DNA from 2 places in the Vreelandella gomseomensis genome. Region 2 is predicted to be linked to the other one. Evidence: predicted binding sites of a transcription regulator. Region 2 holds the regulator's gene; the other holds the start of a gene.
The links. Region 2 encodes sigma-54, which starts transcription at its own class of promoters, with help from an activator protein. Its sites were predicted from a motif close to TGGCACNNNNNTTGCTNT; they were not measured.
Positions count from the first base shown of each region.

Region 1: a site for sigma-54 is predicted at 4,864-4,881, ahead of glnA (glutamate--ammonia ligase). Genes of this name have one in related genera too.

Region 1 is NZ_JARWAI010000006.1:137,298-144,204, forward strand. Features, by position in the region: gene ntrC (nitrogen regulation protein NR(I)) at 1-1,373, opposite strand, end outside; gene glnL (nitrogen regulation protein NR(II)) at 1,370-2,428, opposite strand; gene QC815_RS09525 (DUF4124 domain-containing protein) at 2,635-3,171, opposite strand; gene glnA (glutamate--ammonia ligase) at 3,240-4,646, opposite strand; gene QC815_RS09535 (glycosyltransferase family 2 protein) at 5,191-5,766, shown strand; partial or broken gene QC815_RS09540 (alpha/beta hydrolase) at 6,088-6,312, shown strand; gene QC815_RS09545 (hypothetical protein) at 6,381-6,683, shown strand.
Region 2 is NZ_JARWAI010000002.1:216,971-223,877, forward strand. Features, by position in the region: gene rapZ (RNase adapter RapZ) at 1-77, opposite strand, end outside; gene QC815_RS03130 (PTS sugar transporter subunit IIA) at 169-642, opposite strand; gene hpf (ribosome hibernation-promoting factor, HPF/YfiA family) at 647-955, opposite strand; gene QC815_RS03140 (RNA polymerase factor sigma-54) at 1,042-2,457, opposite strand; gene lptB (LPS export ABC transporter ATP-binding protein) at 2,561-3,307, opposite strand; gene lptA (lipopolysaccharide transport periplasmic protein LptA) at 3,318-3,812, opposite strand; gene lptC (LPS export ABC transporter periplasmic protein LptC) at 3,816-4,394, opposite strand; gene QC815_RS03160 (KdsC family phosphatase) at 4,401-4,937, opposite strand; gene QC815_RS03165 (KpsF/GutQ family sugar-phosphate isomerase) at 4,955-5,938, opposite strand; gene QC815_RS03170 (ABC transporter ATP-binding protein) at 6,208-6,907, shown strand, end outside.

The DNA.
Region 1 (6,907 bases), on a different contig from region 2:
CGCCCCCAGCCCAGCAGCTCTGCCGCTTCGCCCTTGCGACCGCCGGTATGCTTCAGGGCGGTCTCGATCAAGATGCGCTCGAAGTCCGGCACGGCTTCTTCCAGCAAATGCGTATGGCCTTCCGCGAGCGCATGATCCGCCCAGTCGCGAAACGCGCTGCGCCAGTCCCCATAGGCGCTGGTGTCCGATGCGCTGGGCGAGCGCAGCTCGGTCGGCAGGTCTTCTACCAGCACTTCGCGCCCCGAGGCCATGACCGTCAGCCAGCGGCAGATGTTCTCCAGCTGGCGAACGTTACCCGGCCACGGCAGCCGGGTTAGATGGGCTTCCGCTTCGGGCGTCAGCACCTTGACGTCGGTCGACAGTTCCTTGGCTGCTTCCGCCAGGAAATGCCGCGTCAGCCGGGGGATGTCCTCACGGCGTTCGGCCAGCTTGGGCAAATGAATGCGGATGACATTCAGGCGGTGAAACAGGTCTTCCCGGAAGCGCCCATCATCCACCAATGATTCAAGGTTCTGGTGCGTCGCCGCGATAATGCGCACGTCGACCTTGGTCGGGGTGTGTCCCCCCACGCGGTAGAACTCGCCGTCGGCCAGTACGCGCAGCAGGCGCGTCTGGGTTTCAGCTGGCATATCGCCAATTTCATCCAGGAACAGCGTGCCGCCATTGGCCTGCTCGAAGCGCCCCTGGCGCTGCGAGGTCGCCCCGGTAAACGCGCCCTTCTCATGGCCGAACAGCTCCGACTCGATCAGATCCCGCGGTATCGCCGCCATGTTCAACGCAATAAAGGGCTTGCCTTCGCGCGGGCTGTGCTGGTGTAACGCCTCGGCAACACGCTCCTTGCCGGTGCCCGACTCGCCGTTGATCAGCACGGTAATGTGCGAGTGGGAAAGCCGCCCGATGGCCCGGAAGACCTCCTGCATGGCAGGCGCCTCGCCGATGATTTCGGCGTTGAGCCCTTCGGGCACCGAGACCGGCCGCTGGCGCTCGCGGGCGTGGGCCACGGCGCGGCGCACCAGGGCCAGCGCCTCGTCGACATCGAACGGCTTGGGCAGGTATTCGAAGGCGCCGCCCTGATAGGACGCCACCGCACTGTCCAGGTCCGAGTGCGCGGTCATCACGATGACCGGCAGGTCGGGGTGGGCCTCGCGCACCCGGGCCATCAGGTCCAGGCCATCGATACCCGGCATGCGAATATCGGTCACCAGTACGTCCGGCGGGCTTTCAAGCAGACGCGTGAGGGCCGTATCGGCCCGCTCGATGCATTCGACCTCAAGGTCGGGTTGCGCCAGCGCGCGTTCTAGTACCCAGCGAATCGCACGGTCATCGTCAACGATGACGACCCGCGCAACATCATTACGGGCAGGCTCAGTCATGACGCTTCTCCGGTGGAATGAATAACCAGTGGGATCAAGAGACGAAATTCGGTGTGTCCCGGGCGTGAGTCGCACTCAATCAGCCCCTGATGCTGGTGCAGGATCGATTGGGCGATCGACAGGCCAAGACCGCTGCCTTCGGCACGGCCCGAGACCATCGGATAAAACAGGGTTTCTTGCAGCGCCGCCGGAATGCCGGGGCCGTTGTCCAGCACGGCCACTTCGCTGACCAGCCGGTGGCGCTCGGCCCCCAGAGTAAACTGGCGACGCGCGCGGGTACGCAGCACCAGGGTCGGCGACGGGGTTTCCGCGTCGCTCATGGCCTGCACCGCGTTGCGCGCCACGTTCAGCACCGCCTGGATCATCTGATCCTCGTCGCCGGACAGATCCGGCAGGCTGGGGTCGTAGTCACGCTGAATATCGACGTGGGGATGCTCGGCAATCAGCAGCGAGCGCACCCGTTCGAGCACCTTGTGGATATTGACCGGTTCGTGCTTGACGATGTAGTTGGGCCCCAGCATCGAGTCCACCATGTCGCGCAGCCGATCAACCTCTTCGACGATGATGTGGGTAAATTCGCGCAGCGCGGGATTATCCAGATCGCGCTCGAGCAGCTGCGCCGCCCCGCGGATACCGCCCAGCGGGTTCTTCACCTCGTGGGCGAGCCCCCGGGCCAGCACCTTGATGGTTTCCTGGCGGGTGGTCAGCGCTTCCTCGCGGGAAATCTGCATCAGCCGGTCACGCGGCTCGACCTCGAGCAGCAGCTCCGACTCGGAGAGCGGTGTCACCGTGTAATCGACGGTCAAAGCGTCGCTGTTCAGCGGGGTGATACGCGCCTCGCGCTGGGTAAAGGGATGGAATGCATCGCGGGCCTTGGCCAGCACCTCGTCAATGCTTTCATCGCCGCCCAGCAGGGTATCCAGGCTGGTTCCCTTTACCCGGCTCAGGCTCACCGCCAGCAGCGCTTCCGCCGCCGGGTTCATCCAGCACACGTTGAGGCGGCCGTCCAACAGCAGCACCGCCGTGGTGAGATGTTCCAGTAATCGCTGGTGCATGGTGGTGTCTTGCAAAGTCGCCTCGTCCATTACCTTGGGTCAACCTTCCGCTGGAAAGATGTAGTGGGCACTGCAAAAAGCGCGCCAAATGGGCGACAGCGCTGATTTGCACGCTACTTGCGCCGCGTGGCGGTGCATGGCGGGCTGTCATGGCGCAAACCGTCGGCCGCACTGCGTCACCTCTGCACCATAATGGCGCATCTGCACTACTCTGCCACCACGATGGTCACCGGTGGCGTGCGGTGCTGCCGACGCCCCTGGGCGTCCAGCAGGTCCGCCTGGAGCTGATGCCGACCGACGGGCAGGTTCGCCAGCCAGAACACATCGCTGTGCAGCGCCGATTGGCTAACGTCTCCATTGACCCGCAGCTGGACGCGATGATCATCGCGCAGTGGCGGTACGATGCGTAGCGTCACCGGCGTGGCGGCACTCACTTCCGCGCCCGTACCGGGCGAATCAATCTGAAAGCGGTCGTAGGGCATGAAAGGCGGCCCCGGCGATGCCGCGGCGGGACGCGCGTCCGTCGCCTTCGACGCTGGGCTCGGCAAGCCCGGCAGCGGCGCAAGCTCAATGGCTTCGCCGCCGTCACGCGGGGAGTCGGAGAACGTGACGTTGCCGTTGTCATCCACCACCCGGTAGACCGTTGACGACGCAACCGCCCCGGCAGCCGCCACCGTCAGCAGCAGGCCAGCGCCGACTATCGCGCTGGCTTGTCTCCAACGCCTCAATGCCTTGCGCACCATGCGCCCTCCTTCAATGAAAAAACCCCGCCGTGGCGGGGTTTAGGCTTATCAGCACCACAGAGGTGAGATTAGCAGCTGTAGTACATATCAAACTCGACGGGGTGCGTGGTCATACGGATACGCTCCACGTCTTCCATCTTGAGCTCGATGTAGGCGTCGATCATTTCATCGGTGAACACGCCACCTTCGGTCAGGAAAGCACGGTCAGTGTCGAGTGCTTCCAGCGCCTGATCCAGGCTGTGCGCCACGGTGGGTACGGACTTGCCTTCTTCCGGCGGCAGGTCGTACAGATTCTTGTCCATGGCATCGCCAGGGTGGATCTTGTTCTTGATACCGTCGATACCCGCCATCAGCATGGCCGCAAAGCACAGGTACGGGTTGGCCGTCGGGTCAGGGAAACGCAGCTCGACACGCTTGCCTTTCGGGCTCGCGGTGTACGGAATACGAATAGACGCGGAACGGTTGCGGGCGCTGTAGGCCAGCATGACTGGCGCTTCAAACCCCGGTACCAGGCGCTTGTACGAGTTGGTCGACGCATTGGTGAAGGCGTTCAGCGCGCGGGCGTGCTTGATGACGCCGCCAATGTAGTACAGCGCCATTTCAGACAGGCCGGCGTACTCGTCGCCCGCGAACTGGTTGGTGCCTTCTTTCCAGAACGACTGGTGAACGTGCATGCCCGAGCCGTTATCGCCTACCAGCGGCTTCGGCATGAAGGTCGCGGTCTTGCCGTAAGCGTGCGCCACGTTGTGGATCACGTACTTCATTTCCTGGACTTCGTCGGCTTTCTTCACCAGCGTGTTGAACTTCACGCCAATTTCGTTCTGGCCGGCGTTGGACACTTCGTGGTGGTGCACTTCCACCGACTGACCAATGGCTTCCAGGGTGTTACACATTGCACCGCGAATATCGTGGAAGCTGTCGACCGGAGGTACCGGGAAGTAGCCGCCCTTGACGCGCGGGCGGTGGCCCAGGTTGCCGCCTTCTACCTGGCTATCCGTGGCCCAGGCACCTTCTTCAGAGGTGATCTTGTACATGGAACCCTGGATATCGGATTTCCAGTGCACTTCGTCAAAGATGAAGAACTCGGGCTCCGGGCCGAAAAAGGCGGTGTCGCCAAGACCGGTGGACTGCAGGTACGCCTCGGCACGCTTGGCAATGGAGCGCGGGTCACGGTCGTAACCCTGCATGGTCGCCGGCTCGATGATGTCGCAGCGGAGTACCAGCGTCGCGTCTTCGGTGAAGGGGTCGAGGTAGGCAGTACCGTCTTCCGGACGCAGAATCATGTCGGATTCGTTGATGCCCTTCCAGCCGTTGATGGACGAACCATCGAACATCTGACCGTTTTCGAAAAACTCTTCATCGACGTCGCGGGCAGGCACGGTCACGTGCTGTTCTTTACCCCGGGTGTCGGTGAAACGCAGGTCTACCCACTTAACATCATGCTCTTCGATTAGCGCGAGAGTCTTGGCTGACATAGTGTCCTCCGGTATGAGCGTGGCTTAAAGCTAACGACAGTAAGCTACCGATAAATGTTGTTCGACATGACGCGTGCATCATGGCACGCCTGCCTTGCTTATTCACTCAACGTTTGTTTGTTGCCTTCAACAGAACGTCTAGCGATAACGAAACCGGCTAATGTTGTAGCACGCCGCATGGCGTTTTGCCTATGACCGACTAGCCGCTACTGCAAGCAATGCAGGTTGCGTGCCATTTTTGCACCAATATGGCATTAAAAATAAACAAGTATTTGTTTTTTAAGCACTTAAAAACCTGTTCTCGTGCATCTTCATGTCGCATACCTGGCTAAAGCCCTGACATCCAGCTCTTCCGGCGCGGTGTTCGCACCAAAATAAATCAAAAATAACGCCACGCGCACTAAAAAGGTGCATATGGCAAGATGACACCGGTAACATGGCCGCTGTATTTGCTTGCGCACTAGACAATCGCTACTATATTAACTTTTGAACACAATCGGTTACAATTAGGCAAAATCAGGCGTAAACGGCCAGAGGGCACCCCATGAAGTCGGTCTGTTTTATCATCGACACCTATGTCACGGGTGCTCAACTGCCCCGCCATCTTCAGACCATCCAGCGAGCTACCGACGACGGCTCTGACTTCTCACTGCGGATCGTCAGCCTGGCTCATGACCCCCGGTTAACGCTCATGGAACAGCGCTTTTCCGCCCAGTGCACCACGCTGCCCGGCACCGCACTCGGGGAGCGACTCAACCATGCGGCCAGTGCCAGCCAGGCCGAGTGGCTGGTGTTTGCCCTGCACGCCACCGCCCTGCAGGCGGCCCTGTGGCGCTCGCTGTTTCCCATGCTGGATAGCTATGCCATGGACGCCGTTGTCCTCGGCTCCAGTGAGCCCACCTTGTCCACGCGCCTGCTGCAGCGCTTTATGGCCACCACGCTGCAGTCGCCCCCTTATATTGCGGTTCGACGAACGTGGCTGGAGCGCCTGGGCGGCTTCGACCCGGAGCTCGACCGGACCGCCATCCACGACTTCCTGCAACGGCTGCACGCCTGCCCGACCCGCATTGACGCCCTGAATGCCGACGGCAAACCGTTTTCCACGGGCCATATTGCCTAGGGCCTCTTGCATACAAAGGGCTCCAGCGGAATACGCATGAAATCGGCGACGAGGTTATCCATGTCGTTATTCACTTGATCCATCAAGTGAATAAAAACGGCGATGCAGCCTTACGCCCCCAGCCCCAAGATCTCTTCCACTTTCCGCATGAGCCCTCCTGCCTGTGTGTGGTTACACCACGCTTGACGCATCGCGCCCTGAACATCCCACACCATGCGCTGTCCGACTTGGGCAGTGCACGACAATTCCCAACAGACGAGGCGCTCGTGGCACAACGCCCTCTCTAGAGGCTCAGCGCCATCAGCCGGGCCAGCTACGTGCCCCGTGCCGCTGTACATCAGCGCCGGACGGCGCGACGTTTTCGACGCCGAGTTTCACGCCCGGCAGTTACGCCAGGCCATGGAGAAGATCCAGCCCAATGCGGTCAACTTCGACCTGTACCCCGGCGGCCACACCTGGAAAGTGTGGCGGGCCAGCCTGCCGGCCGCGCTGACCTTCATGTTTCAATATGTCGAGGCGCCAACCCAGAACAACTCACACAAATAAGCTACGCTTATATAACGATATTTCGCGTTGTCGTTAACAACTCACCCCAACGGAACAAGGAGTTTTCCATGCATCGCCACATTGAATGGGATATGCCAGGTAGCGCCAGCGTCGCGCATCATTACGCCCAGGATCCCAACCACGACGCCAGACCGCATACCGGCGACATCATCTCAGCCCGCTACCAGGGCTGTTCGGTTAGGGTAGACGTACAAAGCTATCAGGAAGACGAAAGGGTCAGCATCGGCCCCGTGGTGGCCATCATCGGCCCCCAGGGCCAACGCCTCGACAGTCACGGCAAGCTGCACAAGGGCGACATTGTCCGCCTACCCGATGACAAACGCGCCATGGAGCCGAGTCCCGAGGAGTAAGACGCCGTTTAAACAACGATGTATATCTGGATCCCTCGTTGTAAACGAGGGATCACCTTAACTTTTCACAGCTAGCCTTCTCCTCATCCTTTTCTCCCCAGATGACCGCGCCGGCACATTTGCGTTGGTCTCGCATTCTTGACGTTGCTCTGTGCCGCTGAGCGAGTAAAATACTCGGCAAATTTATTGGCTTCGCCAATTGTTATGTTATAACCTATTTGATT
Region 2 (6,907 bases):
TAGCCTAGATCTTCCAGCGCCTGCAAGGCAATGGATTTGCCTGACCCGGAGCGGCCACTAATGATGACGAGTTGCATGGAAAGCTCTCTTGCTTGCGCTCAAGCGACGTGGGTAATCAGCCAGATGGCGATGTTAACGCATTGTGTGTCCGCCAGGCTCGCCAGCGGGTTACTGGCTGTTAGCCTGGTCGCGTATCTTGGCCGTGATGAGATCCAGCAGCTCCCGTTGGCTCTCGGTTTTGCGAAGCTGCTGGCGCGTGTCGGCATCGTTCATGATCGAGGCGACCTGACCAAGCAGAGCCAGATGGGTATCATCGGCTTCTTCGGGCACCAGCAGGACAAACACCAGATCGACCGGATCGCCGTCGATGGCGTCGAAATCCACCGCTTCGTTGAGCTTTAAAAAGCCTGCGATAGGCGATTCGCAATGCGGGCTGCGGGCATGGGGAATGGCAACGCCGTTGCCGATCCCCGTGCTGCCCAGGCGCTCTCGACCGATCAGCCGGCTGAACACTTCCTGGCTGTCGAGACTGGGGATATTTTGCGCGATAAAGGTGCTGAAAAACTCCAGCACCCGTTTTTTGCTGCCCCCGGGCACGTCGTAAAGTACGCGCTCCGGGGGGAGGATAGTGGCTAACGTCATTGAATTAACGCACGCCTGCGCCCTGGGCGCGGGCTTGTGCTTTTTCCTTGTGCTTGACGAGTTGCCGATCAATTTTGTCCGCCAGTGCATCAATGGCTGCGTACATGTCATTGTCGAGGGCTTCGGCGTGCAAGTCGGCACCGGCGGCGTGCAGCGTACAGGCCGCCTGTTGACGCTCTTTCTCGACCGAGAGCGTGACCTGCACGGTGGTGATGTTGTCGTAATGGCGCTCAACGCGTTCCAGCTTTTCGTTGACATAGTCACGCAAGGCGTCAGTCAGTTCTACATGATGACCGGTAATATTGACTTGCATTGACGTACTCCTTATCCGTCGGACTGTCCTTCGATTGTAACCCTTTTTGCCGTTAAGCAAAGCCCTTGTGACGAGTTTCCGTCTTTCTAACGCAAACGGCGTCGTTCGCTGGAGGACGGGATACCCATGCCTTCGCGATATTTGGCCACGGTACGCCGCGCCACGTGGACACCGGCGTCTTCGAGCAGGGTGACAAGGCGGCTGTCTGACAGGGGTTTGCCGGGCGGCTCTTCCTGGATCAGCTTCTTCAGCCGTGCCCGGATCGCGGTGCTCGAATGGCTGTCGCCGTCCTGGCCGCTGATCTGGCTGGAAAAGAAGTATTTAAGCTCGAAAATGCCCCGCGGCGTGTGGATGAACTTCTGGGTGGTGACCCGAGAAATCGTCGATTCGTGCATCTCGACCGCCTCGGCGATGTCGGCCAGGATCAGCGGCTTCATGGCTTCTTCACCCCGTTCCAGAAAGTCGATCTGGCGGGTGACGATTTCGCGGCCGACGCGTAGCAGGGTGTCGTTGCGGCTGGACAGGCTCTTGATCAGCCAGCGGGCTTCCTGAAGATGGTCCTTGAGAAACTGGTTGTCCTGGCTCTTGTCGGCGCGTTTGATCAGGCTGGCGTAATCGGGCTGAATCCGGAGTTTGGGGAGCGCTTCCGGGTTGAGCTCCAGGTGCCAGCCCTCGCTATCGTGACGAACCACCAGGTCGGGAATCACGTAGCTGTCATCGGTGACGGTGTACTCGCTGCCGGGACGCGGATCCAGGCTCCTGATCAGTTGGATGACCTCATCGAGCTGCGCCTCGTCCAGGCCGAGCCGCCGTTTGAGCAGGCGCTGATCATTCTTGCTCAGGGCTTCCAGGAACTGGCGAACCAGTCGCCGGGCAGGCATCAGCAGCGGGGTGTCGTCGGGCAGGGCGGCAAGCTGCAGCATCAGGCATTCGCGCAGGTCGCGAGCGAACACGCCGGTGGGCTCGAACTGCTGGAGTCGCATGAGGATGCTTTCGACCTCGCGCTGGCTGAGGCCTTCCACGCCCTGGGCGCGCAACCCCTCGCGGATATCGTTGAGCGGTTGGGTCAAGTAGCCGTTCGTATCCAGGGCGTCGATCAGGCTTTCGGCGACCAGCTGCTCGCGGCGGCTCAAATCGGTCATGGCGAGCTGCCACAGAAGATGGCCGTGGAGGCTTTGCCCGGCCGCCTGGCGTTCAAAGTCCGGGCCCTCACTGCTCGAGCTGCCGCTGCCTGCCATGTCTTGGTAGGTATCCGACCAGTCGCTGTCGACGGAGAGCTCCGTGGGGATGCTGTCGGCCCACTCGGTTTCCTCGGGCTCGCTGGTGGCCTGCTCGCTGAACTCGTCTTCCTGCTCGAGCATCGGGTTGGCGTCGAGGGCCTGCTGAATTTCCTGGCGTAAATCGAGCGTGGATAGCTGCAGCAGGGCAATGGCCTGCTGCAGCTGGGGTGTCATGGTGAGCTGGGTGCCGATCCGCAGTTGAAGAGAAGCTTTCATGACCATCTGAGAACCACTCGTTATCGGAAAGCATCCACCCTAGTGTGTGTTGTGTTTTGGTGCAAGTGCAATAAGTATGCCACAGGCAATAAATATGCCATTGACAGCTTTACAGACGGAAATCAGCACCTAGGTAAACGTCGCGCACTTCCTGATTGTCAAGAATAGCGCTTGGCGTGCCGCTGGCGATGATATGGCCGTCGCCCACGATGTAGGCCACGTCGCAGATATCCAGCGTCTCGCGCACGTTGTGGTCGGTAATCAGCACACCGATGTCACGTGCCTTCAAAGCGCGAATGATCGACTTGATATCGCCGACAGAAATAGGGTCGACGCCGGCGAAGGGCTCGTCAAGCAGGATGAACGCGGGCTCGGTGGCCAGCGACCGGGCAATCTCGACGCGGCGGCGCTCGCCGCCGGACAGGCTCATGCCCATGTTATCGCGGATATGGGTGATGTGGAAATCTTCCAGCAGTGCTTCCAGGCGTGCTTCGCGACCGGCGCGGTCGAGGTTCTTGCGCGTTTGAAGGATTGCCATGATGTTGTCGGCGACGGTCAGCTTGCGAAAGATCGACGCCTCCTGGGGGAGGTAGCCAATGCCCGCCTTGGCGCGCTCGTGCATGGGCGCGCGGGAAAGGTCGAGGCTGTCGATGGCGACGCTGCCCGCGTCGGCCTTGACCAGGCCGACGATCATGTAGAACGAGGTGGTTTTGCCCGCGCCATTGGGACCTAGCAACCCCACGATGCTGCCCTGGGATATATCCAGGTTGATGTCTTTGACCACGCGCCGGCGCTTGTAGCTTTTGGCCAGGTGGCGGGCGTGTAGCGTGCGGGTGGCAGGGTCGGCGGCGGCCATCGGGCTCTCCTTACTCTTCGGGCTGCAGCGTCATGCGAATTCGCTGCGGTTCTTGGTTCTCCACGTCGGAACGCGCCTGGACGACCTCCCGGTCGATGAAGTATTCCAGCCGCCCGCCGGTGAAACGGTCGCCTTGCTGGATGATCTCGGCCTGGTCGATCAACTCCACGCGGCGCTCGGCGACGTGATAGATCACCCGGCGTCCCCAGCCTTCCAGCGGGCCTTCCTGATTCTCGGGTTGCTGACGCAAGTAGGCGCGCTCGCCCAGAGCGGTGGCACGCGACAGCTCGCCTGCCTCGTTGCGCTGAATTTCGACTGTGTCGCCCTTGATCAGCATATCGCCCTGGCGAACTTCCACGTCACCGGTATACACCGCCGTGCCGGCGCGCTGGTCGAGATCCAGCCGGTCGGCTTCAACCTCAACCGGTTGCTGGTGATTGTCGGCCGTGGCGTAAAGCGGAACCAGGCAGACGGCGGCCAGGGCCGTGTAAATAAGCGCTTTCATGTGTTATTCCTGTCCAGGTTGCGTCTCGGGAGGGTGGTAGCCTTGCACATTCTCTTCAAGGCGCACTTCCTCGTCGTTGAGCCATGCATCCATCCGTTGCGCCGTCATGCGCTGGGGTGGCTGCTGGAGGAGTACGGGGGTATCGCTCCAGGCGTGGGCGGTCTTGCCATCATAGTGCAGGACATCCGTGTCCAGCTGCCAGCCTTCTTCGGGCGCTATCAGCCGCGCATTGCCCGAGAGCGTCAGCGCTTGCGCGTTGGTGTCGAGCGTACCTACCTCGGCGGTGGCGTTCCACACCCGGCGTTCGCTGTCATACAGCGTGGCGCGGGGCGTTTCCGCCTGGGTGGAGGCCGTCTGGGGGGTGTGCACCAGGCGCGGCGTGGTCAGTCCCTGCTGGATGTTGCCCTGCGCGTCGAACAGCGTCAGCTCGGCGTTGTGCAGCACATGGCCGGGCTCTTCCGCCCGCGCGTCGGGATCGGGTGTAACGGTTCGCGGGCCGCCGGGATCCAGCCATACCAGCAGGCCGCCGAGCGCCAGTACGATCAGGGCGAGGCCCAGGCGCGTGCGTAGTCGCTTCAGCATCATGCCTCAGCCGTGTAGGTAAGTATCGACGACCGCGCCCCAGTGGCCCTGGGCATCCAGCATCGCGTCGCACACTTCGCGCACGGCCCCGTGGCCACCCAGGCGCTCGGTAACCCAATCGGCATGGGTGTGCATGTAGTCGGGGGCGTTGGGCACGGTGATGCCTACGCCCGAGCGCTTGATGCTGGCCAGGTCGGGCAGGTCGTCGCCGCAGTAGGCCACCTGGGAAAGTTCGATGTCCAGGCGCTGGCAGAGCCCGCGCAGGGTGGCCAGTTTGTCCTCGCAGCCCTGGTAGACGTGAGCAATGCCCAGGGCGGCGGCACGTTGGCTGACCATGGGCGAATCGCGTCCGGTAATCAGGGCGACGGAAATGCCGGCGCGCTTGAGCAGCTTGAGCCCGTGGCCATCCTGGGTGTGAAAGGCCTTGATCTCGACGCCGTCGGCCTGAAAGTAAAGCCGACCGTCGGTCAGGACGCCATCGACATCCAGGGCAAATAAGCGCACGCGGCGGAGTCGGTCGAGTAGGTCAGCGGAAAGGGTCATTGAGCCTCCGAATTCAGTTAAATGACGCCGCTGGCAAGCAGGTCATGCATGTGTAGCGCCCCTACGGGGCGCTGCTGTTCATCCACTACCGCCAGCGCGGTGATGCGATTGTCTTCCATGATGCGCACGGCTTCGGCGGCCAGCAGGTCGGGAGAGATGCGCTTGCCGGGGCGAGTCATCACCTCGTCCACCCGTACGTCGCGCAAGTCATGGACGCTATCCAGGGTGCGGCGCAGGTCGCCATCGGTGTACACGCCGGCCAGTTGGCCGTCCGGGGCGACCACGCAGGTGAATCCCAGTCCCTGGCGGGTGATTTCCAGTAACGCATCGCGCAGCGGGCTGCCCAGCGGTACCTGGGGCAGGCGGTCGCCTTCATGCATCAGGTCGCGTACGCGCAGCAGCAGGCGCCGGCCCAGGCTGCCGCCGGGGTGCGACAGGGCAAAGTCTTCGGCGGTGAAGCCGCGTGCTTCCAGCAGGGCGACGGCGAGTGCATCGCCGAGCGCGAGCGCGGCTGTGGTCGAGCTTGTCGGCGCCAGGTCTAGCGGGCAGGCTTCCCGGTCGACGCTGCTGTTCAGGTGGGCGTTTGCGTGTTGCGCAAGGGTCGATGTGGGCCTGCCCGTCATGCTGATCAGCGGCGTGCCGAGCCGTTTGAGCAGCGGCAGCAATGCCGTGACCTCGGCGGTTTCGCCGGAGTTGGAAAGCGCGATCACCACGTCGCTGCGGGTGATCATGCCAAGGTCGCCATGGCTGGCCTCACCGGGGTGAACAAAAAAAGCCGGTGAGCCGGTGCTTGCAAGCGTCGCGGCGATCTTGCCGGCAATGTGGCCCGATTTGCCCATGCCGGTGACCACCACGCGGCCCTGACAGTCCAGAATCAGCTCGCAGGCATGGTCGAAGTGCGCATCCAGCTTGGCGGCCAGGCCGGCAATGGCGGCCTGCTCGATGTTCAGCGTGCGTAATGCGCTTTGACGAAAGGGCGTAGTAGCAGTGGTCGCGGGCATGGGTGTTGGCGTGGCTCGTTAAAAATGACAAACAGGGTGCAAGAGTAACATTGACGGCGAGCAGTTTGCCCTATCGTTTTGTATCGTGGGCAACCTATACTCGCTTGTCGTTGTCGGGGTGGGTTAGAATACGTTGTTCGATAATCCTTTTTAACCACTGTTTTTACGCTGTGTGGAACGAAGCGCCCCCCGCCGCTTGGCGTAAGGCGTTTGCACGGCGCGCCAGCGCTGAGCCGCCGGCGCATGTCAACCTGAGAGTCGATGGTTCCATGAGCACTGAGCCTTTTATTGAAGTCGAGAACCTGTATTTCTCCCGGGGTGATAGCGAGATCTTTCGCGGCGTGAACATGATCATTCCTCGCGGCAAAGTGACGGCGATCATGGGGCCAAGCGGAACGGGCAAGACCACGCTGCTGAAGCTTATCGGCGGGCAGCTGACGCCGGATCAGGGGCGTGTGCTGATCGACGGCGACGACGTTCATCGCCTGTCGCGGAAGGCCTTGTTCGCCCTGCGTAAACGCATGGGCATGCTGTTCCAAAGCGGAGCGCTGTTCTCGGACCTGGATGTCTATGAAAACGTCGCCTTTCCACTGCGTGTCCACACCGACCTGCCCGATGCAATGATTCGCGACCTGGTGCTGCTCAAGCTTCAGGCGGTGGGGCTGCGTGGTGCGCGCCATCTGACGCCGGCCGAGCTTTCCGGGGGCATGGCCCGGCGCGTTGCGCTTGCCCGGGCGGTGGCCCTGGACCCCGAGTTGATTCTCTACGACGAGCCGTTTGTGGGTCAGGATCCCATCTCCATGGGCGTGCTGGTGCAGCTGATCAAGCGGCTCAATGAGGCGTTGAGTCTGACCTCGGTGGTAGTCTCCCACGATATCAAGGAGACGCTGACCATCGCGGATTACCTCTACTTTATTTCCGAAGGCCAGGTGGTGGCGCACGGAACGCCCGCCGACCTCGACGTCAATC